Regions from separate parts of the Mycobacterium sp. NGS29 genome, predicted to be linked through region 2. Evidence: predicted binding sites of a transcription regulator. Region 2 holds the regulator's gene; the other holds the start of a gene.
The links. Region 2 encodes LexA, which represses DNA repair genes until DNA is damaged. Its sites were predicted from a motif close to CGAACANNTGTTCG; they were not measured.

Region 1 (15,275 bases), on a different contig from region 2:
GAGTTCGTGCCGGCCGACCTGGTGGTGGATGCTGCCGGGCGCGGCACCCGGCTGCCGGTCTGGCTGACGCAGTGGGGTTACCAGCGCGCACCGGAGACGACGGTGGACATCGGCATCAACTACGCGACCCACCGGTTCCGGATGCCTGAGGGGTTGATCCAGGAAAAGGTGGTGGTCGCCGGGGCCTCCCACGACCAGCCGCTCGGGCTGGGGATGCTGTATTACGAGGACCGCACCTGGGTGCTGACCACGTTCGGGGTGGGTCACACCAAACCGCCGCGGACCTTCCCGGACATGCTGGGCCTGGCCAAAGAAATGCTGCCGGACCATTTCAACGCCGCGCTGGCGCAGTCCGAACCCGTCGGCGACCCCTCCTATCACGCCTTCCCGGTGAGCCGCTGGCGCCGCTACCACAAGGTGGAGCGCTTCCCGGGCGGAATCATCCCGTTCGGCGACGCGGTGGCCAGCTTCAACCCCACCTTCGGCCAGGGCATGACCATGACCTCGTTGCAGGCCCGCAATCTGCGCCAAGCCCTGCAGACCCCCGACGTGGACCTGGCCACCGAGCTGAGTCGGCTGACCGCCAAAACCACCTTCCCGGTGTGGATGATGAACGCGATCGGCGACGTGACTTTTCACCACGCCGTCGCCGACCCGGAACCGCGCTGGTACCGCGCGGCGGGCGGGCTGTTCGATCAGTTCCTGGGCGCCGCCGAGACCAATCCCGTGCTCGGCGAATGGTTTCTGCGCCGCTTCTCGCTGCTCGACAGCTTGTATATGGTGCCGACACCGTCCATCCTGGGCCGCACCATCGCGCACAACATGCGCTTGTGGGTAGGCGAGAAACGCGAGCGCCGGTTGGCCCGGCGGGCGGTTACAAGCCGACCGTAGCCCGGAACACCTTGGCCGGTTGGCGCGCGCACAGCCGGATCGGACCGTCGTCGGCGCCCACCCAGGCCGCCGCCCCGCGCTCCAGCGTCAGCGACCCGGTCTTGCCGTGCACCGTCAGCTCCCCCTCGGCGCACAACAGGATCTGCGGTCCGTCATGGCGGGACGGCGCGTCGACCTCGTGGCCCAGCTGCTCACCGTCGAGGACGAGCAGCGCGACCGCGAACTCGTCGGCCGGGGTCTCGTACACCAGGGCCAGGCCGTCGCGGCGGATCGGCGGACGCAGTTGCGACTCGGCGGACGGGGTGAAATCCAGCACCCGCAGCAGTTCCGCCACATCGACGTGCTTGGGGGTCAGGCCGCCGCGTAACACGTTGTCGGAGTTGGCCATCACCTCCAGCGCGAATCCGCGCAGATAGGTGTGCAGGTTGCCGGCGGGCACGAAGATCGCCTCGCCGGGGGCCAGGCTGATGCGGTTGAGCAGCAACGCCGCCAGCACGCCGGCGTCACCGGGATAGCGCTCCCCCAGTTCCAGCACCGTGCGCGCTTCGCCGGCGAACTCGGTGGCCCCGCAGCTCAGATACTGGATGGCCCCGTCGAGTACGGCGGGCACCAGCACGTCGAGGTCGGGCTGGGGGGCGGTGATCCAGGTGGTGAACAACGCCCGCAGGCCGGCTGCATCGGATTCGTCGTCGGACCCCTCGCCGAGCAGGTCGATGAACGGGTCCAGGTCGGAGACGGCCAGCGCCCGCAGCAGGTCGCTGGTGCGGGCCACTTGCCGGAACCCGGCCAGCGCCTCGAACGGCTGCAACGCCACCAGCAGTTCGGGTTTGTGACTGATGTCGCGGTAGTTGCGCACCGGCGAGTTCACCGGAATGCCGAGCCGCTCCTCGCGCCGATACCCCTCGACCGCCTGCGCGGTACTGGGATGGGCCTGTAGCGACAGCGGCTCGTCGGCGGCCAGCACTTTGACCAGAAACGGGAGCACGTCGCCGAACCGTGCCCGCGACGCCGCGCCCAGCTGGCCCTCGGGGTCGGCGCTCAGTGCCGTCAACAACGAGGTCTCGCCGTGCGGCGTGTGCAGAAAGGCCGGGTCGCCCGGGTGAGCGCCGAACCAGAGTTCGGCCTCGGGATGGGCGGCCGGCACCGGCCGCCCGGTGAATTCGGCGAGTGCGGTGCGCGACCCCCAGGCGTAGGTGCGCATGGCTCCGCGTAGCAGTTCCACCCTGTATCTATCCCCGTGCCAATCGCAGGTAAACCGCCGCCATCTCGAGCCGAACGGCCAGCACCGCCAGTTGCTGCTCGACGCGCTGAGCAGCGGTGGGCGCCGGCGCTTCCGGCACGTCCTGGGCACCGATCAGGTAGACGTCGTCCAGCCCGGCCACCCGGGCGGCGACCACCGTGCGCTCAGCGGCCAGCGTCAGCGCCAGCACCCGCAACCGCTGGGGCAGCGGCCCGTCGATCTGCTCGTCGTGGAACAGGTCGTGTTCCGGCGCGGGGTGGCCGCCGGGCCCACCGCGCAGCGCAGCCACCGCGTCCGCCAGGCCGGTGGCGGCGACCGCCTGCTGCGCATTGCGCAGCACCATCGAACTGCCGTGCCGGGCCAGCGTCAGCGTTGCGGCGCTGTCCCCGGCCAGCGCCACCTGGCACCCGGTCAGCCGCGCCGCCAGCATCTTGGCCGGATTGGTGAACAACTCGCGTGCGGCACTGTTGCGCAGCACCTCGGCGTCCAGTTCGTCGGCCAGCGCCCCCAGATCAAGAGGCAGCCGGGAGTCCACGGTCTGCAGCACCGCCAGACCGACCGCCAGATACCGGCACAGCCCGAACTCGTCGGGCGCCCACAACCGGGGCGCCAGCACCGCGACCCGGCCCGCGGTGGAGTCACGCAGCGGACCTTCGAACGGCGCCGCCACCACCACCCGCGCTCCGCGGCGCACCCCGGTGGCGGCCGCGCCGACCAGCACGGGGTCCCCGGGATCGTCGCCGGCCACCACCAGCACATCCAGCGGACCGATCCAGGACGGAGCCTCGGTGGCCAGCACGATCGGCGCCGCAGCGTCGGTGGCCAGCGTCGAGATCAGCAGAGCCCCGGCCGTTTCCGCGGGGCCGCGCCCGGCCACCCAGATCACGCTGCGCGGCCGGTCGTTGCCGCCGAGGGACTCGAGCTCGCCCTCCTCCAGCGCGGCAGCCACGGTGCGCACCTGGGCGCCGGCCATCGACGCCGCCCGCAGCAGGCCGTCCCGGTCGGCGGCCAGCAGACCCTCGGCGTCCTCGAGATCGACAGCTCCGACGGTGCTCACGGTCCCGCCTGGGGTGGGTCGGCCCGGGCCGCGATTTCCTCGCTGATCTGTGCGACCACCGCGTCCACATCCTCGATGCTGCGCCCCTCGACATTGAGCCGCAAGAGCGGCTCGGTGTTGGAGCTGCGCAAGTTGAACCAGCGGCCGTCGCCCAGGTCCGCGGTCACCCCGTCCAGGTGGTCGATGGAGTGGATCCGGCCACCGAACGCCTTCAACACGGCATCCACGCACGCCGCCGCGTCGGCGACGGTGAAGTTGATCTCGCCGGAGGACTCGTAGCGCTGGTAGTCGGCGGTCAGCTCGGAAAGCGGCCGGTCCTGCTGCTCACCGAGCGCCGCGAGCACGTACAACGCGGCCAGCATTCCGGAGTCGGCGCCCCAGAAGTCCCGGAAGTAGTAGTGCGCCGAGTGTTCCCCACCGAAGATCGCGCCGGTCTCGGCCATCAGCGCCTTGATGTAGGAGTGCCCGACGCGCGAGCGCAGCGGCGTGCCGCCGCGCTCGGCCACCAGCTCGGGCACCGCGCGCGAGGTGATCACGTTGTGGATGACGGTGGCGCCGATCTCGCGGGTCAGCTCGCGCGCGGCGACCAGGCTGGTGACCGTCGAGGGCGAGACCGGCCGGCCACGCTCGTCGACCACGAAGCAACGGTCGGCGTCGCCGTCGAACGCCAGGCCGATGTCGGCGTTGGTTTCGCGCACGAAGTGCTGCAGGTCCACCAGGTTCGCTGGGTCCAGCGGGTTGGCCTCGTGGTTGGGGAAGGTGCCGTCGAGCTCAAAGTACAAGGGCAACAACGTGATCGAGTCGATGGCACCGAGCACCGCCGGGGCGGTATGGCCGGCCATGCCGTTGCCGGCGTCCACGGCCACCCGCAGCGGGCGCAGGTCGGCGGTGTTCACCAACGAGCGCAGGAACACGCCGTAGTCGGCCAGCACATCCTGGTCGGTCACCGATCCGGCCGGGCCGTCGTAGCCGGCCGCCGCGCCGGCGATCAGGTCCTCGCTGATGACGGTCAGACCGGTGTCCTTACCGACCGGTTTGGCACCCGCGCGGCACAGCTTGATGCCGTTGTAGGCCGCCGGGTTGTGGCTGGCGGTGAACATGGCACCGGGGCAGTCCAGCAGACCCGAGCCGAAGTACAACTGATCGGTGGAGGCCAGACCGATGCGCACCACGTCCAGGCCCTGACCGGTGACGCCGTCGGCGAACGCCGCCGCCAGCGACGGGGAGCTGTCGCGCATGTCGTGACCGATCACCACCCGGCCGGCGCCCTCGCTGCGCATCAACCGGGCGAAGGCGGCACCGACGTCGGCGACGAAGGGCTCGCTGATTTCCGCACCGACCAGCCCACGGACGTCGTAGGCCTTGATCACACGGTGGACAGCCGCGGCGGGCCAAGACATGTGGGGTGCTCCTGACGACGTGAACTCTTCGCCCGTCAGCCTATCGGCCCGCCGGCACTGCGGACCGGAACGGTCCGGTTGGCGATCGACGGTTCGGCGCGCTCAGTCGGCAGGATCGGGCAGGACCCGCAGGTGTCCGCGCCGGCGTCCGGACCGATGTTCGGGTGGCGCCAGCACACCGGTGGCGTGAGCTCCCGCCGAATGCACCGGATCCCCTACCCCAGCGGCGCGTGGGATGTCGTCGTACCCGTCGTATCCGTCGACCCGCGCGGTGAAGCCGTTCACGACCGCACTCGCACGCACCCCGCCCTCGCGCACCGCATCGGCCAGCGCCACCAGGTCGTCCTCGTCGGGATTGGTGGGCTCGGCGTTGAGCGGTCCGGCGTGGCGCACCAGCTCCCAGCCACGCGGGGCGGTGATGCGGCCGGCATGACCGACACACAGATCCCAGGAGTGGGGTTCCCGCGCGGTAGCGAGTGGTCCGACCACCGCCGTGGAGTCCGAGTAAACGAACGTCAGCGTTGCCACTGCATAGTGCGGACACCCGGGCCGGCAGCAGCGACGGGGTACGTTCACGAGCGAAAGGCTATCGTGCGCAAACGCCGCTCAAGCGCCGGACACGCGCATCGGTTCTAGCCACGATGTACAACCGTTACCATCGGCGCGTGAGCGATTCCCGCGGCTCCGGCCGCAGCGGTCGGCCTGCGGGCAGGTGGGCCGGGACGTTCGGGCACCGATCCCGGCGCAGGGGCCGCGATCTGCGCGGCCCGTTGCTGCCGCCCACCGTGCCGGGCTGGCGCAGCCGCGCCGAGCGGTTCGACATGGCGGTGCTGGAGGCCTACGAACCCATTGAGCGACGGGTCGGTGAGCGGGTAGCCGAACTCGACGTCGCCGTCGACGAGATCCCCCGCATCGCGGCCAAGGATCCCGACAGCGTGCAGTGGCCACCTGAGGTGATCGCGGACGGACCGATCGCCCTGGCCCGTCTGATACCCGCCGGGGTCGACGTCCGCGGCAACGCGACGCGGGCGCGAATTGTATTGTTCCGCAAGCCGATTGAGCGACGGGCGAAAGACACCGTCGAACTCGGTGACCTGCTGCACGAGATCCTGGTGGCCCAGGTGGCGATCTACCTGGACGTGGAGCCGTCGGTCATCGACCCGACGATCGACGACTGAACTTTGTGCGGCGGACTAGATGACGCCGCGCTTGAGGCGGCGACGTTCGCGCTCGGACAGTCCACCCCAGATGCCGAACCGCTCGTCGTGGGCCAGCGCGTAGTCGAGGCACTCATGACGGACCTCGCACCCCAGGCAGATCTTCTTCGCCTCGCGGGTGGAGCCACCCTTCTCCGGGAAGAAGGCCTCGGGGTCGGTCTGGGCGCACAGCGCTTTGTCCTGCCATTGGTCGGCGGGGACTTCCGGCAGTGGCTCGGGCTCGAATGCGGCGGGCGCATCCGGAACCACGCTGAGATGAGGACGGACGGGTGCTTTCGGTGTCGGCAGAGACGTCACGACCGAGCCGGACGTGGTGTGCGGTGTGCCCCCCATTACGCCCCGAAGGTATTCATAGGACATGACTCCGCCTCCTCACTGATAGAGAGTGAATGGTTTACCACTGTTCTGATGTACAGATACCCAATTCGAACAAGTGATCGAATCTCGGTCTGCGACACCGGAACCGGCCGGCCAACCGGGAAATGACACTGATGTGATTAGACACGTGCCGGTGACCCTGGTCAAGCACTTCGGCGCATTTCCATACCATCTCGTAACCGAATTTCGGCGTTTCTGTTGTTTCGGCACTCGGGCGTGTCGAACACAGTATTATCACAAGTCCCTTGTGCCACAGTGGTTACCGATAACAACCCGTCCGCGCGCGCCGGGTACTGTCCTGCGGTGTGAAGGTCACCGTGTTGGTCGGCGGCGTCGGCGGCGCCCGCTTCCTGCTCGGCGCACAACACTTCCTCGGCCTGGGACAGTTTGCTCGGCCGGACCAAACCGGTCATGAACTGACCGCCGTCGTCAACATCGGCGACGACGCGTGGATCCACGGCGTACGCATCTGCCCGGACTTGGACACCTGCATGTACACCCTGGGCGGCGGGGTGGACCCGGAGCGCGGCTGGGGTCATCGGGACGAAACCTGGCATGCCAAAGAGGAACTGGCGCGCTACGGGGTGCAACCCGATTGGTTCGGGCTCGGCGATCGCGATCTGGCCACCCACCTGATTCGAACTCAGATGCTCAACGCCGGTTACCCGCTGTCGCAGATCACCGCCGCACTGTGCGATCGTTGGCAGCCGGGCGCGCGGTTGCTGCCGGCCAGCGACGACCGCTGTGAAACGCATGTGGTGATCACCGATCCGTCCGACGGTTCGCGCAAAGCGATCCACTTCCAGGAGTGGTGGGTTCGCTACCGCGCCCAAGTCCCCACCCACAGTTTCGCCTTCGTCGGAGCCGAAAAGGCTAGCGCCACAACAGAAGCGATGGCAGCCATCGCCGAAGCCGACGTAATCATGCTGGCACCGTCCAATCCGGTGGTGAGCGTCGGGGCCATCCTGGCGGTACCCGGCATCCGCGCCGCCCTGCGCACCGCGACCGCCCCGGTGGTCGGGTACTCACCGATCATCGGTGGAAAACCGTTGCGCGGCATGGCCGATGCCTGTCTATCGGTGATCGGCGTGGACTCCACCGCCGAGGCCGTCGGGCGGCATTACGGTGCGCGCGGCACCACCGGGATACTGGACTGCTGGCTGATCCACGAGGGTGATCGCGCCGAAATCGACGCTGTGGCGGTGCGATCCATCCCGCTGCTGATGAGCGACCCGGCGACCACGGCTGAGATGGTGCGCGCCGGGCTGGAACTGGCTGGCGTGACAGTATGACCGGGCAGCCCACGCTGCCCCCGACGGGCGAACACGGCACCGCCGGGAGGATCGAGATCCTGCCCGTTCCCGGGCTTCCCGAGTTCCGTCCCGGTGACGACCTGGGCGCCGCGCTGGCCGCCGCCATGCCATGGCTGCGCGACGGTGACGTGGTGGTGGTCACCAGCAAGGTGGTGTCCAAATGTGAAGGCCGCCTGGTGCCGGCTCCGCCGGATCCTGAGCAGCGAGATACCCTGCGCCGTAAGCTGATTGACGACGAGGCGATCCGGGTGCTGGCCCGCAAGGGACGCACCCTGATCACCGAGAACCGGCTGGGCCTGATCCAGGCCGCGGCCGGGGTGGACGGATCCAACGTCGGGACATCGGAATTGGCGCTGCTGCCGGTGGACCCGGACGGCAGTGCCGCCGCGCTGCGGGCGCGGCTGGGTGAACTGCTCGGGGTCACCGTCGCCGTTGTGATCACCGACACCATGGGCCGGGCCTGGCGTAACGGCCAGATCGACGCTGCGGTGGGAAGTGCGGGAATAGCTGTGCTGCACAACTATTCGGGCGCCGTCGATCAGCACGGTAATGATCTGGTGGTCACTGAGATCGCCGTCGCCGACGAGATCGCGGCGGCAGCCGACCTGGCGAAGGGCAAGCTGACCGCGATGCCGGTGGCGGTGATCCGGGGGCTCGCACCCGCCGACAATGGCACGACCGCGCGGCACCTGGTGCGCGCAGGCACCGAAGACCTGTTCTGGCTCGGCACCGCCGAGGCCCTCGACCTGGGTCACCGCCAGGCTCAACTGATGCGCCGCTCGGTGCGGCAGTTCAGCAGCGAACCGGTGCCGGCGGAGCTGGTCGAAGCCGCGGTCGCCGAGGCGCTGACCGCCCCGGCCCCGCACCACACCCGGCCGGTGCGGTTCGTGTGGCTGCAGACCCAGGCCACCCGAAATCGGCTGCTGGACCGGATGAAAGACAAGTGGCGGACCGATCTGAGCGGTGACGGCAAGCCCGCCGATGCAGTGGAGCGCCGCGTCTCGCGCGGCCAGATTCTCTATGACGCGCCCGAAGTCGTCATACCCTTTCTGGTGCCCGACGGCGCGCACAGCTACCCGGACGCCGCGCGCACCGAGGCCGAGCACACCATGTTCACCGTCGCCGTCGGCGCCGCCGTCCAGGGTCTGCTGGTTGCGCTGGCGGTCCGCGGCCTGGGCAGCTGCTGGATCGGGTCGACGATCTTCGCCGCCGACCTGGTGTGCGAAGAGCTTGGCCTGCACCGTGATTGGGAGCCGCTGGGGGCCGTCGCAATCGGCTACCCCGCCGAGGCGATCGAACCGCGCGAGCCGGCGCCGGTCGCGGATCTGTTGATCCGCCGATGAGCTTGCGGGATTCGGTGATCGACCTGCTCGCCGGGTGGCAGGCGCCCGAACCCGCCCAGGACGCGCTGCGCCAGGCCGTGCTCGGGTTCGTGCTGGCCCGCCCGGACGCGTGCCTGCGGGAGTGCGAGCCCGGGCACATCACCGCCTCGACCCTGGTGCTCGACGACAGCGGCGAGCGGGTGCTGCTCACCCTGCATCCCCGGCTGCACCGCTGGGTGCAACTCGGCGGACACTGCGAGCAGGATGTCGATGCCGACATCCAGGCCGCCGCGCTGCGCGAGGCCGTCGAGGAGTCCGGCATCCCCGACCTGGCGCTGGACCCGGAACTCGTTGCCGTGCACGTCCACGCGCTGACCTGCTCGCTGGGCAAGCCGACCCGGCACCTGGACCTGCAGTTCGTGGCGCGTGCGCCGGCGGGTGCCCGGATCGCCATCAGCGACGAGTCCGACGACCTGCGCTGGTGGCCGGCGGACGCGCTGCCCGAAGGCACCGATCACGCGTTGGCGTACCTGGTGGATCGCGCCCGCCGCCCGGAGGAAGCTCAGACGTCCGACGAGTAGCGGATCCCACCGTCGGGAATCGAGACCCCGGGCCACACCCGCGCCCCGCGCAGCAGTTCGCAGCGCGCACCGATGTCGCAGCCGTCGCCGATCACGCCGTCGCGGATCAGCGCCCGCGGCCCGATGCGGGCACCGAACCCGATGATCGAGCGCTCGATCACACTGCCCGCCTCGACCTTGACCCCGTCGAAGATCACCGCGCCGTCCAGCCGCACCCCCGCGCCGATCTCGGCGCCCCGGCCCACGACGGTGCCGCCGATCAGCAGCGCGCCCGGCGCCACCGCCGCGCCGTCGTGCACCAACGACTCGCCCCGCTGCCCGTGCAGGGCCGGCGACGGCGCGATCCCGCGCACCAGATCGGCCGAGCCGCGCACGAAGTCCTCCGGGGTGCCCATGTCGCGCCAGTAGGTGGCGTCGACGTATCCGCACACCTTGACGTCGTCCGCCGACAGCAGCGACGGAAATACCTCGCGTTCCACCGACACCTCGCGCCCGCGCGGAATGCGGTCGATGATGTCGCGGCCGAACACGTAACAGCCGGCGTTGATCTGATCGGTCGGCGGGTCCTGTGTCTTCTCCAGAAAGGCGACGACCCGGTCCGTGTCGTCGGTGGGGACGCAACCGAACGCGCGCGGATCACCGACCCGGACCAGGTGCAGCGTCACGTCGGCCTGATGCCCGCGATGAAACTCCAGCAACTGGCCCAGATCGGCGCCGGAGAGCACGTCGCCGTTGAACACCATGACGGTGTCGTGGCGGAGCTTGGGGGCGACATTCGCGATGCCGCCGCCGGTGCCCAGCGCGTTCTCCTCGGTCACGTACTCGATCTGCAGGCCGAGCTTGGATCCGTCGCCGAACTCGGCCTCGAACACCTCGGCCCGGTACGACGTGCCCAGCACCACGTGCTCGATGCCGGCGGCGGCGATCCGCGACAACAGATGGGTGAGAAATGGCAGCCCGGCCGTCGGCAGCATCGGTTTGGGCGCGGACAGCGTCAGGGGCCGCAGTCGCGTGCCTTTGCCGCCGACCAGGACCACCGCATCGACGTGGTGGGTTGCCAACTCAGTGCCGCCCTTCTGCCAGTTCCCGCTGCAACGATTTGCGCGACCGGCGCAGCGCGCTGCGCACCATCAGGCGCGAACGCACCGCCAGCGAACCGCGCAGCGTCCAGCGCAGCGGGGCGCGCCACCATCCGGAGTGCCGGTCCGCCAAGAAGATATAGGTACTGCGGTGATGCGCAGCCAGGTGGCTGGCCGGGTCCCGGCCGGTGGAGTGGCCTTTGTGGTGCAGCACCTCAGCGGTGGGGACGTACACGGACTGCCAGCCGGCTCTGCCGAGCCGGTCGCCGAGGTCGACGTCCTCCATATACATGAAGTAGCGCTCGTCGAAACCGCCGATCTGGTCGAACGCCGCGCGCCGCACCAGCAGGCACGACCCCGACAGCCAGCCCACCGGGCGCTCGCTGGGCTCCAGGTGTTCCTGCCGGTACGCACGGGTCCACCGGTTGCGCGGGTAGACCGGGCCGAGCACCGCGTGCATGCCGCCGCGGACCAGGCTGGGCAGGTGACGCGCGGACGGGTACACCGACCCGTCGGGGTCCCGGATCAGCGGGCCCAGCGCACCCGCCCGCGGCCACCGGGCAGCGGCGTCCAGCAGCGCGTCGATGCTGCCCGGGCCCCACTGCACGTCCGGGTTGGCCACGATCACCCAGTCGTCCATCCAGTTTTCGTCGCGCTGGTCGAGCTTGGCGACGGTGCGGTTGACTGCCGTCCCGTAGCCGAGGTTGGACCCGGTGGGCAGCAACCGCACATTGGGATAGCGCAGGACGGCGGCCTGCGGTGTTCCGTCGGTGGAGCCGTTGTCGGCCAGCAGCACGCTGACCGGACGTTCGGTGGCCAAGGACAACGACGCCAGGAACCGCTCCAGGTGCGGGCCCGGCGAATAGGTCACCGCAACGACCGGCAGAACGTCAGTCACGCGTTGAGGGTAACGGTCGATCGGTCGCCGCGGTCAACGCCGCGACCAGCGCACTGCGCCACGGACGCAGCGGGGCCAGTCCCGCCGCCACCCAGGCCCGATTGGACAGCGCCGAATACGACGGGCGCGTGGCGGGCCGCGGAAACTCGTCGGTGCCGCACGGATTGACCCGCTGCGGGTCGGCGCCGCTTTCCTCGAACACCGCCCGGGCCTGCTCGTATCGGGAGACCACACCCTCGTTGGCGGCGTGCAGTAGGCACCCACGAACGTCACTGTCGGCCAACTCCAGCAGCGCGGCAGCCAGATCGGCGGCGTAGGTCGGTGAGCCGGTCTGGTCGTCGACCACCTTGACCGGTCCGTCTCCGGCGGCCAGCCGCTGCATGACCGCGACAAAGTCGTTGCGGTGCACCCCAGCGGTGTAGACCCAGGCGGTGCGCACCACGACGGCGTCCGGCAGCGCGGCGTGCACCGCCTGTTCCCCGGCGAGCTTGCTGGCCGCGTAAACACCTTGGGGCGCGGTCGGGTCGCCCGGCTCGTAGGGCCGCGACTGCGCGCCGTCGAACACGTAATCGGTCGAGATATGGATCAGTCGGGCACCGGTGCGCGCACAGGCACGCGCCAGATGCTCGGGACCGGCGGCGTTGACGGCGTACGCGCCGGCCTGGTCGGTTTCGGCGCCGTCGACGTCGGTGTAGGCGGCGCAGTTGATCACCACGTCGTCGGGCTCGATCACCCCGGCCGCGGCGGGGTCGGTGATGTCCCATTCCGATGACGTCCTGGCCAGCACGTTCCGCCCGGCGCGGGTGGCCTGTGCGCGTATCAGGCTGCCGAGCTGACCGCCCGCACCGGTGATCACGAGCCTGGCTGACATGTCTTGAGTCTGGCACGCCGAGCCTGGCTACCCGGAAAGCCGGTGTTGCGCAAGTAACCTACAGTGGTGTTTGAGCAGAGTGTGACTCGTGTGATGCGTGTGGTTTGCACGGCAATGGCCGTCCTGGTCGTACTCGGTACCGGCGTCGCCTGGAGCAACGTGAAGTCGTTCGAGGACGGCATCTTCCACATGTCGGCACCCTCGCTGGGCCACGGAGCCGACGACGGCGCGATCGACATCCTGCTGGTGGGCCTGGACAGCCGCACCGACGCGCACGGCAACCCGCTCTCCGCTGAGGAGCTGGCATCGCTGCGCGCCGGCGACGAGGAAGCCACCAACACCGACACCATCATCCTGATCCGCATCCCCGACAACGGGAAGTCGGCCACTGCGATATCGATCCCCCGCGACTCCTACGTCCAGGCCCCCAACCTGGGCAAGACCAAGATCAACGGCGTGTACGGACAGACCCGCGAGACCAAGCGCGTCAGCCTGGTCAAAGCCGGCGCCTCGGCCGGCGAGGCCGCCGCGGTCGGCACCGAGGCGGGCCGCGAAGCGCTGATCAAGACGGTAGCCGACCTGACCGGCGTCACCGTCGACCACTACGCCGAAATCGGACTGCTGGGCTTCTCCCTGATCGCCGATGCGCTCGGCGGCGTCGAGGTGTGCCTCAAAGACGCTGTCTACGAACCTCTTTCCGGCGCCGACTTCCCCGCCGGCCGGCAGAAGCTGAACGGCCCCCAGGCACTGAGCTTCGTGCGCCAGCGTCACGAACTGCCGCGCGGCGACCTGGACCGGGTGGTGCGCCAGCAGGCGGTGATGGCCTCGCTGGCCCACCGGGTGATCTCCGGGAAGACGCTGTCCAGTCCCGCCACCCTGCGACGACTCGAGCAGGCCGTGCAGCGCTCGGTGGTGTTGTCCTCCGGTTGGGACATCATGGATTTCGTGCGGCAGCTGCAGCAACTGGCCGGTGGCAACGTGGCGTTCGCGACCATCCCGGTGCTCGACGGTGCCGGCTGGAGCGACGACGGCATGCAGAGCGTGGTGCGGGTGGACGCCCACCAGGTTCAGGAGTGGGTCGGCGGCCTGCTGCACGAACAGGATCAGGGTAAAACCGAGGAACTGGCCTACACGCCGGCCAAGACCACCGCCAACGTGGTCAACGACACCGACATCAACGGCCTCGCGTCGGCGGTGTCGGATGCGTTGAGCGCCAAGGGCTTTACCGCCGGCTCGGTGGGCAACAACGAGGGCGGCCACGTCAAGGGCAGTCAGGTGCGGGTCGCCAAGACCGACGACCTGGGCGCCCAGGAGGTCGCCAAACTGTTGGGCGGGCTGCCCGTCGTCGCCGACACCTCGATACCGGCCGGATCGGTGCGGGTGGTGCTGGCCAACGACTACACCGGCCCGGGATCCGGACTCGACGGTGGGACAGCTACGTCCGCGCGGGTCTCGAGTGCGGCGGCCGGCAACAGCACGGGTGGCACGGTCCCGGCGCCGTCACCGATCTTGACCGCGGGCTCCGAGAACCCCGAGTGCATAAACTGACCGTGCCGTGTCTGCCCTGACCACGCTGTCCGCAGCGATCCTGGACCCGATGCTGCGCGCCGACCCGGTCGGCCCGCGCATCACCTACTACGACGACGCCACCGGCGAGCGGATCGAGCTGTCCGCGGTGACGCTGGCCAACTGGGCGGCCAAGACGGCCAATCTGTTGCGCGACGAACTGGGCGCCGGGCCGGGCAGTCGGGTCGCCGTTCTGCTGCCGGCGCACTGGCAGACGGCGGCGGTGCTGTTCGGGGTGTGGTGGATCGGCGCCGAAGCGGTGCGGGACGGACCGGCCGAGGTCGCGCTGTGCACGATCGACCGGCTCGACGAGGCCGACGACGCGGCCAATGGTGGCGAGGTCGCCGTGCTGTCGTTGGATCCCTTCGGCAAGCCGGTGCCTGATCTGCCGATCGGCGTCACCGACTACGCCACGGCGGTGCGGGTGCATGGCGATCAGGTCGTCCCCGCGCGCACCCCCGGCCCGGCGCTGGCCGGTCAGTCTGCGGCCCAGGTGCTGGCCGCCTGTGCACAATCCGCGGCGTTGCAGAGTCTGACCGGCGAGGATCGGGTGTTGTCCAGCTTGGCCTGGGACCGGCCCGAGCACCTGGTGGACCGATTGCTGACGGTGCTGTCGGTGGGCGGGTCGCTGGTCCAGGTGGCCAACCCCGACCCAGGCGCGTTGCCGCGTCGGGTCGAAACGGAGAAGGTCACCCGGGTGCTGGACAAATGACGAAAGCTTTCGGACGGCAAAATCGAATTAACTGACTCGTCAATTCGCAGGGACGGCCGTCGGGCGCCGCGTCGGGGGCGCCCACCACGTCGTTCGGCGCCGGCGGCCGGTGTCGGTGAATGTGACAGCCAGGTAGTGGAATACTATTCAGCAAATTGCTTGAAGTCTTTTCCGCGTGCCCCGATTCAACGAAACCGCCCGGTCGGCAATATTCGTTCGCCACGAGTCGTATAGAGCACCGGTCACCACCTGTCGGCACGGCCCGGCGCTGCCGCCGGGTCGGCAAACGATGCGGCACAACGAATTCACCCAGGCCGACGAGACTGCGCACGCTGAGGGCCGCGCTGGCCTGCGAGAAATGCATCTATCACTTGAATTGTTCGAAGATCATTTGAGACTCCTATGTGCCGAATTGAAACGCAACTGCGAATGCGCGAAAACAGCAAATTATCGATGTCCCAGCTATACGATGCGGCTTATCGATGGCGACTGACCGGTCGGGAGTCGACGTGCCAGCCGTCTCCCGTTGCCGCGCGTCGAAGGAGTCCACGAATGTCGTATGTGTTCGCCGTGCCCGAGATCATGGCCGTCGCCGCCCGCGAGGTGTCCGGGGTGGGATCGGCGGTGCAGACTGCCAGCCACGCGGCGGCAGGCGCCACGACCGCGGTGGCAGTCGCCGCCGGGGACGAGGTCTCGGCGGCGATCGCCGCCCTGTTTTCCACCCACGGCCAGCAGTACCAGGCGCTGCAC
Region 2 (15,275 bases):
AGCCCGACGGTTCCGAGTAACCGTCCACTCGCGCCACTTCTCAGGACATTCTCAGGTCACAAGCGCATTCCCGCACGTCACGGGGTGTGAGATGACGACCTCGTGGGAACTCTCGATGCGGGCTTCTCGTTAACCACATGAACAAGACAAGCCAACCGGGAGGGCGCAATGGCACATGCCACCACAGGCCGATTTGACGGCGATTTGGATGCTCAGAGCCCAGCTGCGGACCTGGTGCGTGTATATCTGAACGGCATCGGCAAGACGGCGTTGCTCAACGCCGCCGACGAAGTCGAGTTGGCCAAGCGCATCGAGGCCGGACTGTACGCCGAGCACCTGCTGGCAACTCGGAAGCGCCTGGGCGAGAACCGAAAACGCGATCTGGCTGCGGTGGTGCGGGACGGGCAGGCGGCTCGGCGCCACCTGTTGGAAGCGAACCTGCGGCTGGTGGTTTCGCTGGCCAAGCGCTACACCGGTCGGGGAATGCCGCTGCTGGACCTCATCCAGGAAGGCAACCTCGGCCTGATCCGCGCGATGGAAAAGTTCGACTACACAAAGGGTTTCAAGTTCTCGACGTACGCCACCTGGTGGATCCGTCAGGCGATCACCCGCGGCATGGCCGACCAGAGCCGCACCATCAGGCTGCCGGTTCACCTGGTGGAGCAGGTCAACAAGTTGGCGCGGATCAAGCGGGAGATGCACCAGAATCTGGGTCGTGAGGCGACCGACGAGGAACTGGCCGCCGAGTCCGGCATTGCCGTTGAAAAGATCAACGACCTGCTCGAGCACAGCCGCGACCCGGTGAGCCTGGACATGCCGGTCGGGTCGGAAGAGGAAGCCCCGCTTGGTGATTTCATCGAGGACGCCGAGGCTATGTCCGCCGAGAACGCGGTGATCGCCGAATTGCTGCACACCGACATCCGCAGTGTGCTGGCCACTCTCGACGAGCGCGAGCACCAGGTCATCAGGTTGCGCTTCGGACTCGATGACGGCCAGCCCCGCACGCTGGACCAGATCGGCAAGTTGTTCGGCCTGTCCCGCGAGCGGGTCCGGCAAATCGAGCGGGATGTGATGTGCAAGCTGCGTCACGGCGAACGAGCTGATCGGCTGCGGTCGTACGCCAGCTGAGGTACGAATTCGCTCGTTTGGCAAGCTTTACTGGAGACGGTGTGCCCGCCGCGGTTACGCGGCGGGCATACTGCTGCGGTGGGGTGTTTTGCGCGAACACCCGCAGGGCTGGCGAAGTAGACTCGGCGGCAACGGAGGATGCTGAATGAACGACTTGGTTGATACCACCGAGATGTACCTGCGGACTATTTACGACCTCGAGGAAGAGGGCGTGACGCCGCTGCGCGCCCGGATCGCCGAACGGCTCGAGCAGAGCGGCCCCACCGTCAGCCAGACCGTCTCCCGGATGGAACGCGACGGACTGTTGCGGGTGGCCGGCGACCGGCATCTCGAGCTCACCGACAAGGGCCGCACGCTGGCCGTGGCAGTGATGCGCAAGCACCGGCTGGCCGAACGTCTGCTGGTCGACGTGATCGGCCTGCCGTGGGAGGAAGTGCACGCCGAAGCCTGCCGGTGGGAGCACGTGATGAGCGAGGACGTCGAACGCCGGTTGGTCAAAGTGCTCAACAACCCGACGACCTCGCCGTTCGGCAACCCGATCCCCGGCCTGCTGGACCTGGGCCTGACCGCCGAATCCGGCGCCGACGACGCCAACCTGGTCCGGCTGACCGAGCTGCCGGGCGGATCGCCGGTCGCCGTCGTCGTGCGTCAACTCACCGAGCACGTGCAGGGCGACATCGACCTGATCAGCCGACTCAAGGACGCCGGAGTGGTGCCCAACGCCCGCGTCACGGTCGAGACCGGCCCGGGTGGTGGAGTCACAATCGTCATCCCCGGACACGAGAACGTCACCCTGCCGCACGAGATGGCCCACGCGGTGAAGGTCGAAAAGGTCTGACCCGCCTCGTTCCGCGCCGTCACCCGGCGCTCCTGCCTTGGCGCGGCGGCAGCCGTACCCCGAGTTGCTCGGCCAGCTGGTAACCGGTGCCTGCCAATCTGCGAATGTCGTTGGGCCGCAACCCCGATTGCAAGGCGGTGTCCAGCATGCCCGCCATCCGATGGTCCGGGTCGCAGCGCAGTGCCGCCTCCAGCGACAAACCCGCCAGCGGCCCGTCACCGCGCACGTAGGCACTGAAGGCCAGCAGCACCAGGGCCTCCACCCGCCAAGGTGGCGGCAGCAGCCGTGCCAGCACCGACCACAACGACTCGGCCGCGTCGGCGCTCTCCGCAACAGCGAGGGCATACAGCGTGTCCCGCACCCGGGTATCGCTCAAGGCGCAACCGAGCTCGGCGACCTGGGCATCCGAGAGCAGTTCGCCGTCGAGCACCTGGGCCGCGGCCGCCAGTGCTTTCTCCACCTCGGCTCGGCAACAGGCGGCCGCATCGGTTCGAACCGCCTTCTCGCGCACGCTCTCCGCGTCTTTCAGGGCCGCGAGCAGCGTCGCACCGCGCGCTACGTCCGGGGCGATCACCGCCTGCAGATCGGCACGCCTCCGGTACAGCCGCCGGCCGTCCACCACCGCCGCCACCGCCAGCGGCGACGCCGAGGGATCGTCGATCTCGCCGCCTTTGCCGCAGGAATCGACGCAGTGCCAGCGTCCGCCGCGCGCGATCTCGTCGACCACGTGCGCCGCGTACAGGTCGATGTCGTAACGGGCCAAGGCCGCGGCGACCGCTGCACAGAGCCGCTGATGCTCCTCGTTGCACACCGCGCAATGCGCACCCTCGTCGTCGACGATCACCGCGATCGCGGCGTCCGGGCGCGCCGCGGCGGCAACCTCCGCAAGCTGATCGACCCGCTCGATCAGGTCGTCGGCCAGGTCGGCACGCATCACCGCACCCAGTCCCCCGTCTTCCAGCGACACCAACACCAACGAGTTCTCCGGCACGAAACCGAGGATGGCGGGTAGGGCCGCGATCAACGCGCCGGGCCGATTCAGTTGAAAGTCTTCTCGATGCTTCGTCATGACCACAACGCTGACGACTGACACCGTCAGTCCGCGCTCGCGCAACGTGATTCAGCGCCGCGCTTGTGGAGAAAGTCTGGACTGTGGGCCTTATCGTCTATCCCATGACCTCCATGCGCGAATACGACCTGGTCGTTATCGGCTCCGGACCCGGCGGACAGAAAGCCGCCATCGCGGCGGCCAAGCTGGGCAAGTCCGTGGCGATCGTGGAACGCGGGCGCATGGTCGGCGGAGTCTGCGTCAACACCGGCACCATCCCGTCGAAAACCTTGCGGGAGGCCGTAGTCTACCTCACCGGCATGAGCCAGCGCGAACTCTACGGCGCCAGCTACCGGGTCAAGGACAAGATCACCCCGGCCGACCTGCTCGCGCGAACCCAGCACGTGATCACCAAGCAGGTCGACGTGGTCCGCTCGCAGCTGATGCGCAACCGTATCGACCTGGTTCTGGGCCACGGCCGATTCATCGACCCGCACACCGTGCTGGTGGAGGAAGACGCGCAGGGCGAGCGGGTCACGGTCAGCGGCGACTACATCGTCATCGCCACCGGCACCAAACCGGTGCGCCCGTCCGGGGTCGAGTTCGACGAGAGCCGGGTGCTGGACTCCGACGGCATCCTCGATCTGCGTTCGCTGCCCGCCTCCATGGTGGTCGTCGGCGCCGGCGTGATCGGCATCGAGTACGCGTCGATGTTCGCGGCGCTGGGCACCAAGGTGACGGTGGTGGAGAAGCGCGACACCATGCTGGACTTCTGCGACCCGGAGATCGTCGAAGCGCTGAAGTTCCATCTGCGCGACCTGGCGGTCACCTTCCGCTTCGGCGAGGAGGTCACCGCCGTCGACGTCGGCTCCTCGGGCACAGTCACCACCCTGGGCAGCGGCAAGCAGATACCCGCCGAGACCGTGATGTATTCCGCCGGCCGGGAAGGACAGACCGCCAGCCTCGGCCTGGAGAACGCGGGACTCGAAACCGACCATCGCGGAAGGATTTTCGTCGACGACCAGTTCCAGACGAAGGTCGAACACATCTATGCGGTGGGCGATGTGATCGGCTTCCCGGCGCTGGCGGCGACCTCGATGGACCAGGGTCGGCTGGCCGCCTACCACGCGTTCGGGGAACCGACCGACGGCATCACTGCGCTGCAGCCGATCGGGATCTATTCCATCCCGGAGATCTCCTACGTCGGCGCCACCGAGGTGGACCTGACCAAGGAATCCATCCCCTACGAGGTAGGTGTGTGCCGGTACCGCGAACTGGCTCGCGGCCAGATCGCCGGCGACTCCTACGGCATGCTCAAGTTGCTGGTGTCCACCCGCGACCGCAAGATTCTCGGCGCGCACATCTTCGGCACCAGCGCCACCGAGATGGTGCACATCGGGCAGGCGGTCATGGGGTGCGGTGGAACCGTCGACTACCTGGTCGACGCCGTCTTCAACTACCCGACGTTCTCCGAGGCCTACAAGGTCGCCGCGCTGGACGTGACCAACAAAATGCGCGCGCTCAGCCAGTTCTTGCGGTAAATCTCAGCAGTGGTCGTCGTAGTCGGTTGGTGCGACGTCGCCGGGACCGCGGGCTTCGGCGCGGGCGAGCAGTTGTGCGATGTTCTCGTCGAAAGGCGCGCTGTAGGAGAGGTTTTCGGTGCATCCGCCACCCTCCAGACCGCCGACCACCCCGACGACCTTCGACCCGTCGACCCAGGGCGCGCCGCTCGTTCCGCCGACCAGCCCGGCACACGGCAACGAGGGGAATCCGCTCCCGGTGACGCCGGAGGTGCCCTGGCAGCCGATGGGACCGCCACCCACGCCCGCGGGATAGCCCGTGACACTCACCCGGGTGCCCGGCGGCGGGGAGGTCCCCAGGCTCAGGGCCGCGCCGGCACGGCCCTCCACCGTCCCGCGTGCACCGCTCACCCGGGCGATCGCGTAGTCCGCGCGCGGGTCCCGGCTGCCAGTCCAGCGTCGGTCGAAGTACACCGCGTCGACCGTCCAGACGTCGGCGGGCCCGGCGGCACCACTGAAACCCGGAACGAAGGTCGTCTTCGCCGGGCCCAGCAGGCAATGCGCAGCGGTCAGCACGAGGTCACCGCTCGCCGAGTGCAGTACCGAACCGCTGCACCCGTGCCGATTGCCGCCGTCCCGGAAAACCGCACCCACCCGCGGGTCCGGCGCCACATGAGCGCCCTCGTGCGCGGCGCAGGACGCAAGAATCACCGCCAGGCTGATCGTTGCCGTCACTGCGCGCATCGGTCCCATCCTGCCCGACCGGAGGGGACCGGCAAGCGAATAGAAACCGGTCCGACTGCGTTCTGAGAGATGCGGCGTCGATTGAGGGAGACTGGTTAGGGCAACCTAGAGAGGCCCGCGCGCGATCCCCGGAAGGAGGCACGCTCAATGTCCGACCATCACGACCCAGGCGAGGCGCAGGAATACCAGCCCGGACAACCCGGCATGTACGAGCTGGAGTTCCCGGCACCTCAGTTATCGGCATCCGACGGCCGCGGTCCGGTGCTGGTCCACGCCCTGGAGGGGTTCTCCGACGCCGGTCACGCGATTCGGCTTGCCGCCGCCCACCTCAAAGAGGTGCTGGACACCGAACTGGTCGCATCATTCGCGATCGACGAGCTGCTGGACTACCGCTCCCGGCGGCCGATGATGACCTTCAAGACCGACCACTTCACCAAGTACGACGATCCCGAATTGAGCCTGTACGCGCTGCGCGACAGCGTCGGGACCCCGTTTCTGCTGCTGGCCGGCATGGAACCGGACCTGAAGTGGGAGCGGTTCATCACCGCGGTGCGACTGCTGGCCGAACGCCTGGGCGTGCGGCAGACGATCGGCCTGGGCACTGTTCCGATGGCCGTCCCCCACACCCGGCCCGTCACGATGACCGCACACTCCAACAACGCCGAGCTGATCGCCGACTTCCAGCCGTGGATTTCCGAGATCCAGGTCCCGGGCAGCGCGTCCAACCTGCTGGAATACCGGATGGCGCAACACGGCCACGAGGTGGTCGGCTTCACCGTGCACGTCCCGCACTACCTCACCCAGACCGATTACCCGGCCGCCGCGCAGGCTCTGCTCGAGCAGGTGGCGAAGACGGGATCGCTGGATCTGCCGGTGGAGGCGCTGGCCGAGGCGGCCGCTGAGATCCGGACCAAGATCGACGAACAGGTCCAGGCGAGCGCGGAAGTCGCTCAAGTGGTGACCGCGCTCGAGCGCCAGTACGATGCGTTCATCGACGCTCAGGAAAACAGATCCTTGCTGGCACGTGACGAGGAACTGCCCAGCGGCGACGAGCTGGGCGCCGAGTTCGAGCGCTTTCTGGCTCAGCAGGCGGAGAAGAAGCACGACGACGACGATTCGAGTTAGTCCCGAACGCCTTAACGGCCCGACGACGAGGTTGGCGACATGACCGAGCGAAAACGCAATCTTCGCCCGGTGCGGGAAGTGACCACCCCGTCGCTGCAGTTCCGCACCATCCACGGCTACAAGCGGGCGTTCCGGATCGCCGGATCCGGCCCGGCGATCCTGCTGATCCACGGCATCGGCGACAACTCCACGACGTGGACCGGTATCCACGCCAAACTGGCCCAGCGGTTCACCGTCATCGCCCCAGATCTGTTGGGCCACGGCAAATCTGACAAACCGCGCGCCGACTACTCAGCCGCGGCGTACGCCAACGGCATGCGCGACCTGCTCAGCGTGCTGGACATCGAGCGGGTCACCATCATCGGCCACTCGCTGGGCGGTGGGGTGGCCATGCAGTTCGCCTACCAGTTCCCTCATCTGGTCGAGCGCCTGATCCTGGTGGGCGCCGGGGGCGTCACCAAGGACGTCAACATCGCGTTGCGGTTCGCGTCGCTGCCGATGGGCGCCGAGGCGCTGGCGCTGCTGCGCCTGCCGCTGGTGCTGCCGGCGGTGCAGTTGCTGGGCCGGTTGGCGGGTCTGGCGCTCGGGTCGACGGCTATCGGCCAGGATCTGCCGAACATGCTGCGGATATTGGACGATCTCCCGGAGCCGACCGCTTCGGCGGCGTTCACCCGCACCCTGCGGGCGGTCGTCGACTGGCGCGGCCAGATCGTCACCATGCTGGACCGATGTTATTTGACCCAGGCGATTCCGGTGCAGATCATCTGGGGCCGCAAGGACTCGGTCATCCCGGTCCAGCACGCGTACATGGCGCACGCCGCAATGCCGGGGTCCCAACTCGAAATCTTCGAGAACGCCGCGCACTTTCCGTTTCACGACGACCCGGCCCGCTTCCTCGACCTCGTCCAGCGCTTCATCGACACCACCGCGCCCCCCGACTACGACCAGGCCGCGCTGCGCGAGTTGCTTCGCACCGGCGGCGGCGAGGGAACCGTGAGCGGTCCGACTGACACCCGGGTGGCCGTGCTCAACGCGATGGGTGCCGACGAGCGCAGCGCCACCTGAGTTCGCGTCCGCGAGCCGGCGCGGCTGTCACAGCTGTCGGCGCAGCGTGGCGGACAGATGGTGTTGCAGGGGTTGCCCGACCGCACCCATCTGCAGCGAGTACGACAGCTCGTCCCCCGCGATCCGCAACGACCGCCCCAGGGCGCTGACCTCTTTGGCCGTCGGCGTCAGTCCGATACTGGTTGTCGCCACATCGATTTCGATGACGTCACCGGTCACCGAGTAGGTGCCGACCGCTATTTCGGTGATGCCGCTGGGATGGGCCAGCACCAGCTCCACGTGACCGGGCTGCGGTACCCGAAGATAGCCCGTCTCGGCATGCAACGGCTTGCCGTCGGCGGGGGCCTTGGTCTTCTGTCCATAGCTCAGGAAGGGCTTGCCGACGTGGGCGAAGACAACCTCTTCGAGGTATTCGAAAGGCTGGATCGTCGGATACTCCCCCGCGCCTCGGCCCACCCAGGTACCCAACAACGGCGCCAGCGCATGCAGATCAGGATGTAGTTCGGCGCCCATCGGGGTGCGGTCAGCCGGACGTCGAAACGTTGCGGTGCGCGCGCAGCGCCTCGATCTCGCGCTCGAAATCGTCGGCCGACGAGAAGGACCGGTAGACGGAGGCGAACCGCAGGTAGGCAACCTCGTCGAGGTCGCGCAGCGGTCCCAGAATGGCCAGGCCGACCTCGTTGCTGGGGACCTCGGGGCCGGCGGCACGCACCGCGTCTTCCACCTGCTGGGCAAGTAAATTCAACGCATCGTCGTCAACCTGGCGCCCCTGACAGGCCCGGCGGACGCCACTGATCACCTTCTCGCGACTGAAGGGCTCGGTGACGCCGCTGCGCTTGACCACGGCCAACACCGCGGTCTCCACCGTCGTGAACCGGCGTCCGCATTCCGGGCACGAGCGACGACGGCGGATCGCCTGGCCCTCATCGGTTTCTCGCGAGTCGATCACCCGCGAATCGGGATGCCGGCAGAACGGGCAGTGCAAGAGCCGCTCCTTTGCCGTACCGACTGGTATCCGGGTAGAAGAACACCCCGACAGTACCCGCGTGCTCCGTAGCGGGCCAACGCTGACCCGGGCAACCACCGACCGGGCGGGTGCTCGCTCAGCCGATCGGGGCGATCAGGGTCTGACCCGCCGAGACCGCACTGGAATCCAGTGCGTTCAGGTCGCGAATCCGTTCCACGACGTCGCGCACCGGCGCGCCGGGCGCCACCCGGGCAGCGAGGTCTTGCAACGACTCCCCCGGTTCCACCCGCACGACCGCCAGGGCGGCGGGCACCTGCGGCGCCGACTCGGCCGTGCCGTCGTTGACCATGCTGCCGAAGTTCGCCATCAGCCCCAGCCACACGGTGATGACGCCCGCGAGCAGGGCCAGTCCGATCGTGGTGGCCATGCTCACCGGGCGTCTGCGATGTGCGACCGTCGAGCGCGTGACGCCGGTGCCGTAGTAGCGAACGGGCGCCACACCCGGGCGTGCGGGCCCCGGTCTGCTGGATCCACCCTGGCCGGCGCGGTACGAGGGATATTGGCGCACCGGCCGCCCAACAGGCCTGTTCAGGTGGCCCTGCGTGTTCCCGCTGCGATGCGGACCCGCGTAGATGAGTGTCATGCCGTTCCCTCCGGTCGACTACTTATCGCTCGTGTGTTCGACCATAGTCGCTCACGTGTTCGAAACCCGAACATTTGAGCGACGCGTGTCGCACGAGCAAAACGGTAGACCTCACCACCGACAAGGATTTGTCGGTGCAACCAGCTGGGTGACTATCAGATACCCCAACCACGCCGGAGTTACACACTTGTGATTCACTTTATTTCCGCAGATCCCGGCTGTGGCCTGGGCGATGACACGCCCGGTCGAACACATGTTTGAATTTTGAGCCTGGTGCGGTTACATTCAGATCCATGAGCGACAGCAACGACACCGCGGCCGGTTTCGGCCCGGGTAGTGCGAAAGCGACACAAGGCCGGCCACCTGCGGCCGATGTAGCGCTGACCGAGCGGCAGCGCACCATCCTCGAGGTCATCCGTACCTCGGTGACAACGCGGGGCTATCCGCCGAGTATCCGCGAGATCGGCGACGCGGTGGGTCTGACGTCCACCTCGTCGGTCGCCCACCAGTTACGCACCCTGGAGCGCAAAGGCTATCTGCGGCGCGACCCGAATCGCCCGCGCGCCGTCGACGTGCGCGGTGCCGACGATGCGGCAGTGCCCCGTACCGATGTCATCGGCTCGGACGCCCTGCCGGAACCCACTTTCGTCCCGGTCTTGGGGCGCATTGCCGCCGGCGGCCCGATCCTGGCCGAGGAAGCCGTCGAAGACGTGTTCCCGTTGCCCCGCGAGCTGGTGGGCGAAGGGACGCTGTTCCTGCTCAAGGTGGTGGGTGAGTCGATGGTCGAGGCCGCCATCTGCGACGGCGACTGGGTCGTCGTCCGCCAGCAGAATGTCGCTGACAACGGCGACATCGTCGCGGCGATGATCGACGGCGAGGCCACTGTGAAGACGTTCAAGCGAGCGGGCGGTCAAGTGTGGCTGATGCCGCACAACCCCGCGTTCGATCCGATTCCCGGCAACGATGCGATCGTGCTCGGCAAGGTCGTCACCGTGATTCGCAAGGTGTAGCGCGCATCCTCAATCGGCTCTGACGAAGCCGTTGGCGCGCGCGGCGTCTTCGTTGGCGAACCAGATCTCGGCCAGGGTGTCGTGGTACAGCGCGCTGGTGGGCGTGTAGTACAGCCCGAACCGGGCACTGGCCTTGATGGGATAGCCGTCCGGCGCCCGGTACGGGTCGTCGTCGAGCGGCAGATGGATGGTCGGGCGCACCGCGGCGCTGCCTGCTGGCGCGGCGGTCGGCGCTTGGACCTGCGGGGCGGCCCCGAACGGCGTGTCAGGTTCCACGGCATACCCGGCCGGGTCCGCTGCGGCATGTCGACCCTTTCGCAGCTCGGGAACCGCGACGGCATCCGGCGGTGAGGCGAGATCGGGTGACTCGTCGTCCGCATTGCGCCCCGGCTCGGTCACCGGGTAAAACGCGTCCGCATAATCCTCGCTGGACGGCCGGGCCGGCTCCGTTTCCTGGTACTCCACGAACTCCGGGGGTTCCGGGCTCTCCTGAACGTCCAGGGGTTCGGGCACTTCCTCGAACTCCGGCACGTCCGGGACCGGCAGGTACGGCGCATTCGTCTGCGGCACCGACACCTCCGGCGCGAAATCGTCCGGCGCGACTGTCTCCGGCACGACCGGCTCCTCCTCGGCGAGTTCACCAAGAGCGCCGCGCGACACGACGGGGATGGGCGTGGTGCCCACCGCGTCGGGGTCTTCCTCCTCGAACTCCGCCGACCCGTCCGGATTGAAATGCTCTTCGGCGACGTGGCCGTATTCGTCGTCGTCAACACCCTGCTCGGAGCCGGCCTGCGGGACGGCCCCCGCTCTGGACCAGCTGACCCGGCCGGCGGTGGGGTCTGCGTCCGCCTCTGCCTCGACATGCTGGTCGACGGGCGGGAAACGCTCGGAACCGTAATCGATTTCCTCATGCGGCCAGCGGTCATCGGCACCGGGGTCGTATTCCACACCGAGGTCCCGGTCGCGGTCGTACACCGGCGCATCCGGTACTGCGGCGCGGCGCCGACGCAAACCCGACACCACCAACACCGTCATCAGCACCAGCAGCAGCAAAGGAATGGCCGCGATCAGCCACCACCAGTGGAAGGTGAACTTCTTGCCCGCGGGCGCCGACGCCGAATTACTCGGGGTGTTCTGCCCCGACACCTGCAGGCCGGACAGCAGCGGCGCGAGGTTGGCCGGGTCGGTAGTGAACGTGTTCTTGGCGCGGTTCCACGAGATCTTGCCGCCGGTGAACTTCTGCGACACCACGTCGCCGTCCACCGTCTGGTCAGCGACCGGGGCGCCGAGCTTGCCGGTGGCCCCCTTGAGCTTGTCCCAGGCGGCTTTCATGGCTCCGCGCACGACGAAAGCGCCGTGTTCGGGCGTCCAGAAGATCACCGGCTTGTCAGCTGCGGAGAACACAGCGACACGGCTGGCGGGCGTGATGCCGCCGTCGGCCTCGTTGGCGACCGGAAAGCCCAGGTCGCTGCTCACCGGACCACCGACTGCTTCGTACTTCTGCAGGATCGGCCCCTCGACCGCGTTGGCGCCGGTGGCCGGGCTGAAGAAGATCTTGCCGCCGTCGAACTCCTGGGCGATGCCGTCCCCGCCGATCGGCGACTGACTACCCTTCTTGGCGCCCAGCGGTCCGGCAGCGCCACCTGCGGCGCGCCACGCCATGTTGATGGCGGCAGTGGGGTCGATCGCCACCTGCAGACCCTTGAGCTGTTCGGCCAGGTTCGCCGGATTGGTGGTGAACTCCTTGGTCTTGCGGTTCCAGGACACCTCACCGCCGGTGAACTTCTGCGAGGTCACCTCGCCCTCGTAGGTCTCATCGCTGATCGGGGCGCCCAGCACGCCGCCGGAGCTGCCCAGCTTGTCCCACGCCGCGTTCAGGGCGCCGCGCACCACGAACGCACCGTGGTCGGGCGTCCAGAAGATCACCGGGTTGTCGCTGGCGGCGAAGGTACTGACCCGGCTGTCCGGTCCGGCGAGGCCGGGCACTTCATTGATGGTGGGAAAACCCAGGTCACTACCCGCGGGACCACCCAGCGATTCGTATTTCTCCAGGATCGGGCCGAACATGAACTTCGCGCCGGAGGCAGGCGTGAAGTACATCTTGCCGCCGTCGAAGTCCAGCCCGAAGCCGTCCCCGATCGGATAGACGTCGCCTTTGCGGGCGCCCAGCGTCGAGGTGTCGCCACCGGCTTTCTCCCACGCGGCCATCATGGCCGCCTCGGCGTCGCCGATCGGGGACGCCGCAGCGGTCGGCGCCAGCAGCGTCACAGCCAGCGCGGTAGCCGCCAAGCCGAGCAGCGCCCGACCGACCAGCTTGCTCAATTGCCCTCTCCGCCCGTCCACCAAGCCTCCCAGCCGATGCCCCTGCCCACCTGGCGAGCCGGCGGATCGCCCGCCGTGGGCCATTCCCCAGCTACGACCTGCATCGTTGCCGGGCTCGCATAACTTTGCTCTAGCGAACGAGAAATGCGAAGTCAAATTGTAGATATTACGGAAACGGTTATCGACCCGACGTCGAAATGATGCCGGGCCGCGCCCGTGTCGCGAGAGATGGGAGAGCGGCACCTGCGCCTCAACCGAGCGCAGCGGATACGCATTTCGCACGGACCGACGCTACGTCAGGGCTCGATCCGGTCAACGTTCCACATCGAAATTGCGGCCTGCGGCCGCCGACCGTCAGACGCCGAGGCTGCGGCCGATGATCTCTTTCATGATCTCGGTCGTGCCACCGTAAATGGTCTGCACGCGAGCATCGAGATACGCACGGGCAACCGGGTATTCGCGCATGTAACCGTATCCGCCGTGCAGCTGCAGGCACCGGTCGATCAGGTGAACCTGCTTCTCGGTGGAATACCACTTGGCCATCGCGGCCTGCTCGACCGTCAGCTTCTCCTCCAGGTGCAGGGCCAGGAAGTTGTCCACCATCATGCGCACCACGGTGGCCTCGGTGGCCAGTTCGGCCAGCAGGAACCGCGTGTTCTGGAAGCTGCCGATCGGCTTGCCGAATGCTTTGCGCTCCTTCGCGTACTGCACGGTGTCCTCCAGCACCGCCTCCATCGCCGCAGCGGCCATGATGGCGATGTTGATCCGCTCCTGCGGCAGGTTCTGCATCAGATAGATGAAACCCAGACCCTCTTCGCCCAGCAGATTCTCCACCGGCACCTTGACGTCGGTGAAGGACAGTTCGGCGGTGTCCTGCGCGTCCAGACCGATCTTGTCCAGGTGGCGGCCCCGCTCGAAGCCCTCCATGCCGCGCTCGACGACCAGCAGGCTGAATCCCTGGGCGCCCTTCTCCGGGTCGGTCTGGGCGACCACGATCACCAGGTCGGAGTTGATTCCATTGGTGATGAACGTCTTCGACCCGTTCAGGATGTAGTGGTCACCCTCTTTGACGGCGCGGGTCTTGATGCCCTGCAGGTCGCTGCCGGTGCCCGGCTCGGTCATCGCGATCGCGGTGATCAGCTCGCCGGTGCAGAACTTGGGCAGCCACCGCTGCTTCTGCTCTTCGTTGGTCAATTTCAGCAGATAGGGCGCCACCACGTCGTTGTGCAGGCCGAATCCGAGACCGCTGTAGCGCCCGGCCACGGTCTCCTCGGTAACGATCGTGTTGTAGCGGTAGTCGGGGTTGCCACCGCCGCCGTACTCCTCCGGCACCGCCATACCCAGGAAGCCCTGCTTGCCGGCCTCCAGCCAGACGCCGCGGTCGACGATCTTGGCCTTCTCCCATTCCTCGTGGTAGGGAGCGACGTGGCGGTCCAGGAAGGCCCGGTAAGACTCCCGGAACAAGTCGTGCTCGGGTTCGAAAAGCGTGCGCTGGTATTTGACGGCGCTACCCATGCGTATGGCCTCCGGATGTCGGAAAGATGTGTGTCTCTTTCCCCAACATATACCAACCGGGTGGTTGGTCGGTGCCGGAGGTCGTCAGCCGCGTGCCGCGAACTCCGCAAGGGCGGCGGCCAGCGCCACCGGGACCCTGGCCTGGATACGGGTGCCGTCGGTCTGGTGCTCGGCCTGCTGCACCCGCCCGTCGGAGTGCACCCGCGCCACCAGATCGCCGCGGCTGTAGGGGATCACCACGTCCACCGCGGTGTCGGTCGGCACCGCGAGTTCGGCCATCCGGCTCCGCAAAGCGTCGATCCCGTCGCCGGTGCGGGCCGAGACGAACATCGCGCCGGGCAGTTCGTGCCGCAACCTGGCCAGCATCAGGTCGCCGGCCGCGTCAATCTTGTTCACTACCAGCAGTTCTGGCGGCGCATCGCCGTGATGATCCGCGACCACGTCCGAGATGACCTGTCGCACCGCACTGATCTGGGCAAACGGATTGACATCGGAGCCGTCGACCACGTGCACCAGCAGGTCGGCGTCGACCACCTCCTCCAAGGTGGAGCGAAACGCCTCGACCAACTGGGTGGGCAGGTGACGGACGAACCCGACCGTGTCGGTGAGCACGAACGGGCGACCGTCGTCCCATTCGGCGCGGCGGGTGGTGGGTTCCAGGGTGGCGAACAGCGCGTCCTGGACCAGGACGCCGGCGCCGGTCAAGGCGTTGAGCACACTGGATTTCCCGGCGTTGGTGTAGCCGACGATGGCGATCGAAGGCATGTCGGCCTGCAACCGACGGCTGCGTTGGGTGTCGCGGACCTGCTTCATCGCCCTGATGTCGCGGCGCAGCTTGGACATGCGCTCACGGATGCGCCGCCGGTCGGTCTCGATCTTGGTCTCGCCGGGGCCACGCAACCCCACGCCGCCGCCACTGCCACCGGCCCGGCCACCGGCCTGCCGTGACATCGACTCACCCCACCCGCGCAGTCGCGGCAGCATGTATTCCATCTGGGCCAGCGCCACCTGCGCCTTGCCCTCCCGGCTGGTCGCGTGCTGGGCGAAGATGTCCAGGATCAGCGCGGTGCGGTCGATGACCTTGACCTTGACGGCCTTCTCCAGCGCGGTGAGCTGGGCGGGCGACAGCTCGCCGTCACAGATCACCGTGTCGGCGCCGGTTGCGACCACCACTTCACGCAACTCCTGCGCTTTGCCCGACCCGATGTAGGTGGACGGGTCGGGACGGTCGCGGCGCTGGATCAGACCCTCGAGCACCTCGGATCCGGCGGTCTCGGCCAGGGCGGCCAGTTCGGCCAGACTGGCCTGGTTGTCCGACGCGCTGCCCTCGGTCCACACACCGACCAGCAC

Region 1: cofD (2-phospho-L-lactate transferase) is a predicted target of LexA. The motif match lies at 6,232-6,245, and genes of this name have one in related genera.

Annotation. Positions count from the first base shown of each region.
Region 1 covers NZ_JCALDR010000018.1:3,417-18,691, forward strand. Annotated here, with positions in the region: gene AC5Y5Z_RS20805 (FAD-dependent oxidoreductase) at 1-891, shown strand, start outside; gene manA (mannose-6-phosphate isomerase, class I) at 875-2,113, opposite strand; gene AC5Y5Z_RS20815 (TobH protein) at 2,121-3,188, opposite strand; gene AC5Y5Z_RS20820 (phosphomannomutase/phosphoglucomutase) at 3,185-4,588, opposite strand; gene AC5Y5Z_RS20825 (DUF3499 domain-containing protein) at 4,691-5,164, opposite strand; gene AC5Y5Z_RS20830 (metallopeptidase family protein) at 5,347-5,766, shown strand; gene AC5Y5Z_RS20835 (WhiB family transcriptional regulator) at 5,782-6,138, opposite strand; gene cofD (2-phospho-L-lactate transferase) at 6,489-7,475, shown strand; gene AC5Y5Z_RS20845 (coenzyme F420-0:L-glutamate ligase) at 7,472-8,839, shown strand; gene AC5Y5Z_RS20850 (NUDIX hydrolase) at 8,836-9,399, shown strand; gene manB (mannose-1-phosphate guanylyltransferase) at 9,381-10,460, opposite strand; gene AC5Y5Z_RS20860 (glycosyltransferase family 2 protein) at 10,462-11,376, opposite strand; gene rfbD (dTDP-4-dehydrorhamnose reductase) at 11,369-12,247, opposite strand; gene AC5Y5Z_RS20870 (LCP family protein) at 12,341-13,795, shown strand; gene AC5Y5Z_RS20875 (TIGR03089 family protein) at 13,845-14,525, shown strand; gene AC5Y5Z_RS20880 (PE family protein) at 15,078-15,275, shown strand, end outside.
Region 2 covers NZ_JCALDR010000004.1:295,944-311,218, reverse strand. Annotated here, with positions in the region: gene AC5Y5Z_RS08040 (DUF3099 domain-containing protein) at 1-20, shown strand, start outside; partial or broken gene AC5Y5Z_RS08035 (sigma-70 family RNA polymerase sigma factor) at 166-1,128, shown strand; gene AC5Y5Z_RS08030 (iron-dependent transcriptional repressor DtxR) at 1,274-1,966, shown strand; gene AC5Y5Z_RS08025 (DUF4192 domain-containing protein) at 1,986-3,035, opposite strand; gene sthA (Si-specific NAD(P)(+) transhydrogenase) at 3,149-4,555, shown strand; gene AC5Y5Z_RS08015 (trypsin-like serine peptidase) at 4,559-5,278, opposite strand; gene AC5Y5Z_RS08010 (proteasome assembly chaperone family protein) at 5,426-6,403, shown strand; gene AC5Y5Z_RS08005 (alpha/beta fold hydrolase) at 6,443-7,468, shown strand; gene AC5Y5Z_RS08000 (peroxynitrite isomerase) at 7,496-7,981, opposite strand; gene nrdR (transcriptional regulator NrdR) at 7,992-8,453, opposite strand; gene AC5Y5Z_RS07990 (LysM peptidoglycan-binding domain-containing protein) at 8,572-9,078, opposite strand; gene lexA (transcriptional repressor LexA) at 9,372-10,088, shown strand; gene AC5Y5Z_RS07980 (LGFP repeat-containing protein) at 10,098-12,431, opposite strand; gene AC5Y5Z_RS07975 (acyl-CoA dehydrogenase family protein) at 12,765-13,925, opposite strand; gene hflX (GTPase HflX) at 14,010-15,275, opposite strand, start outside.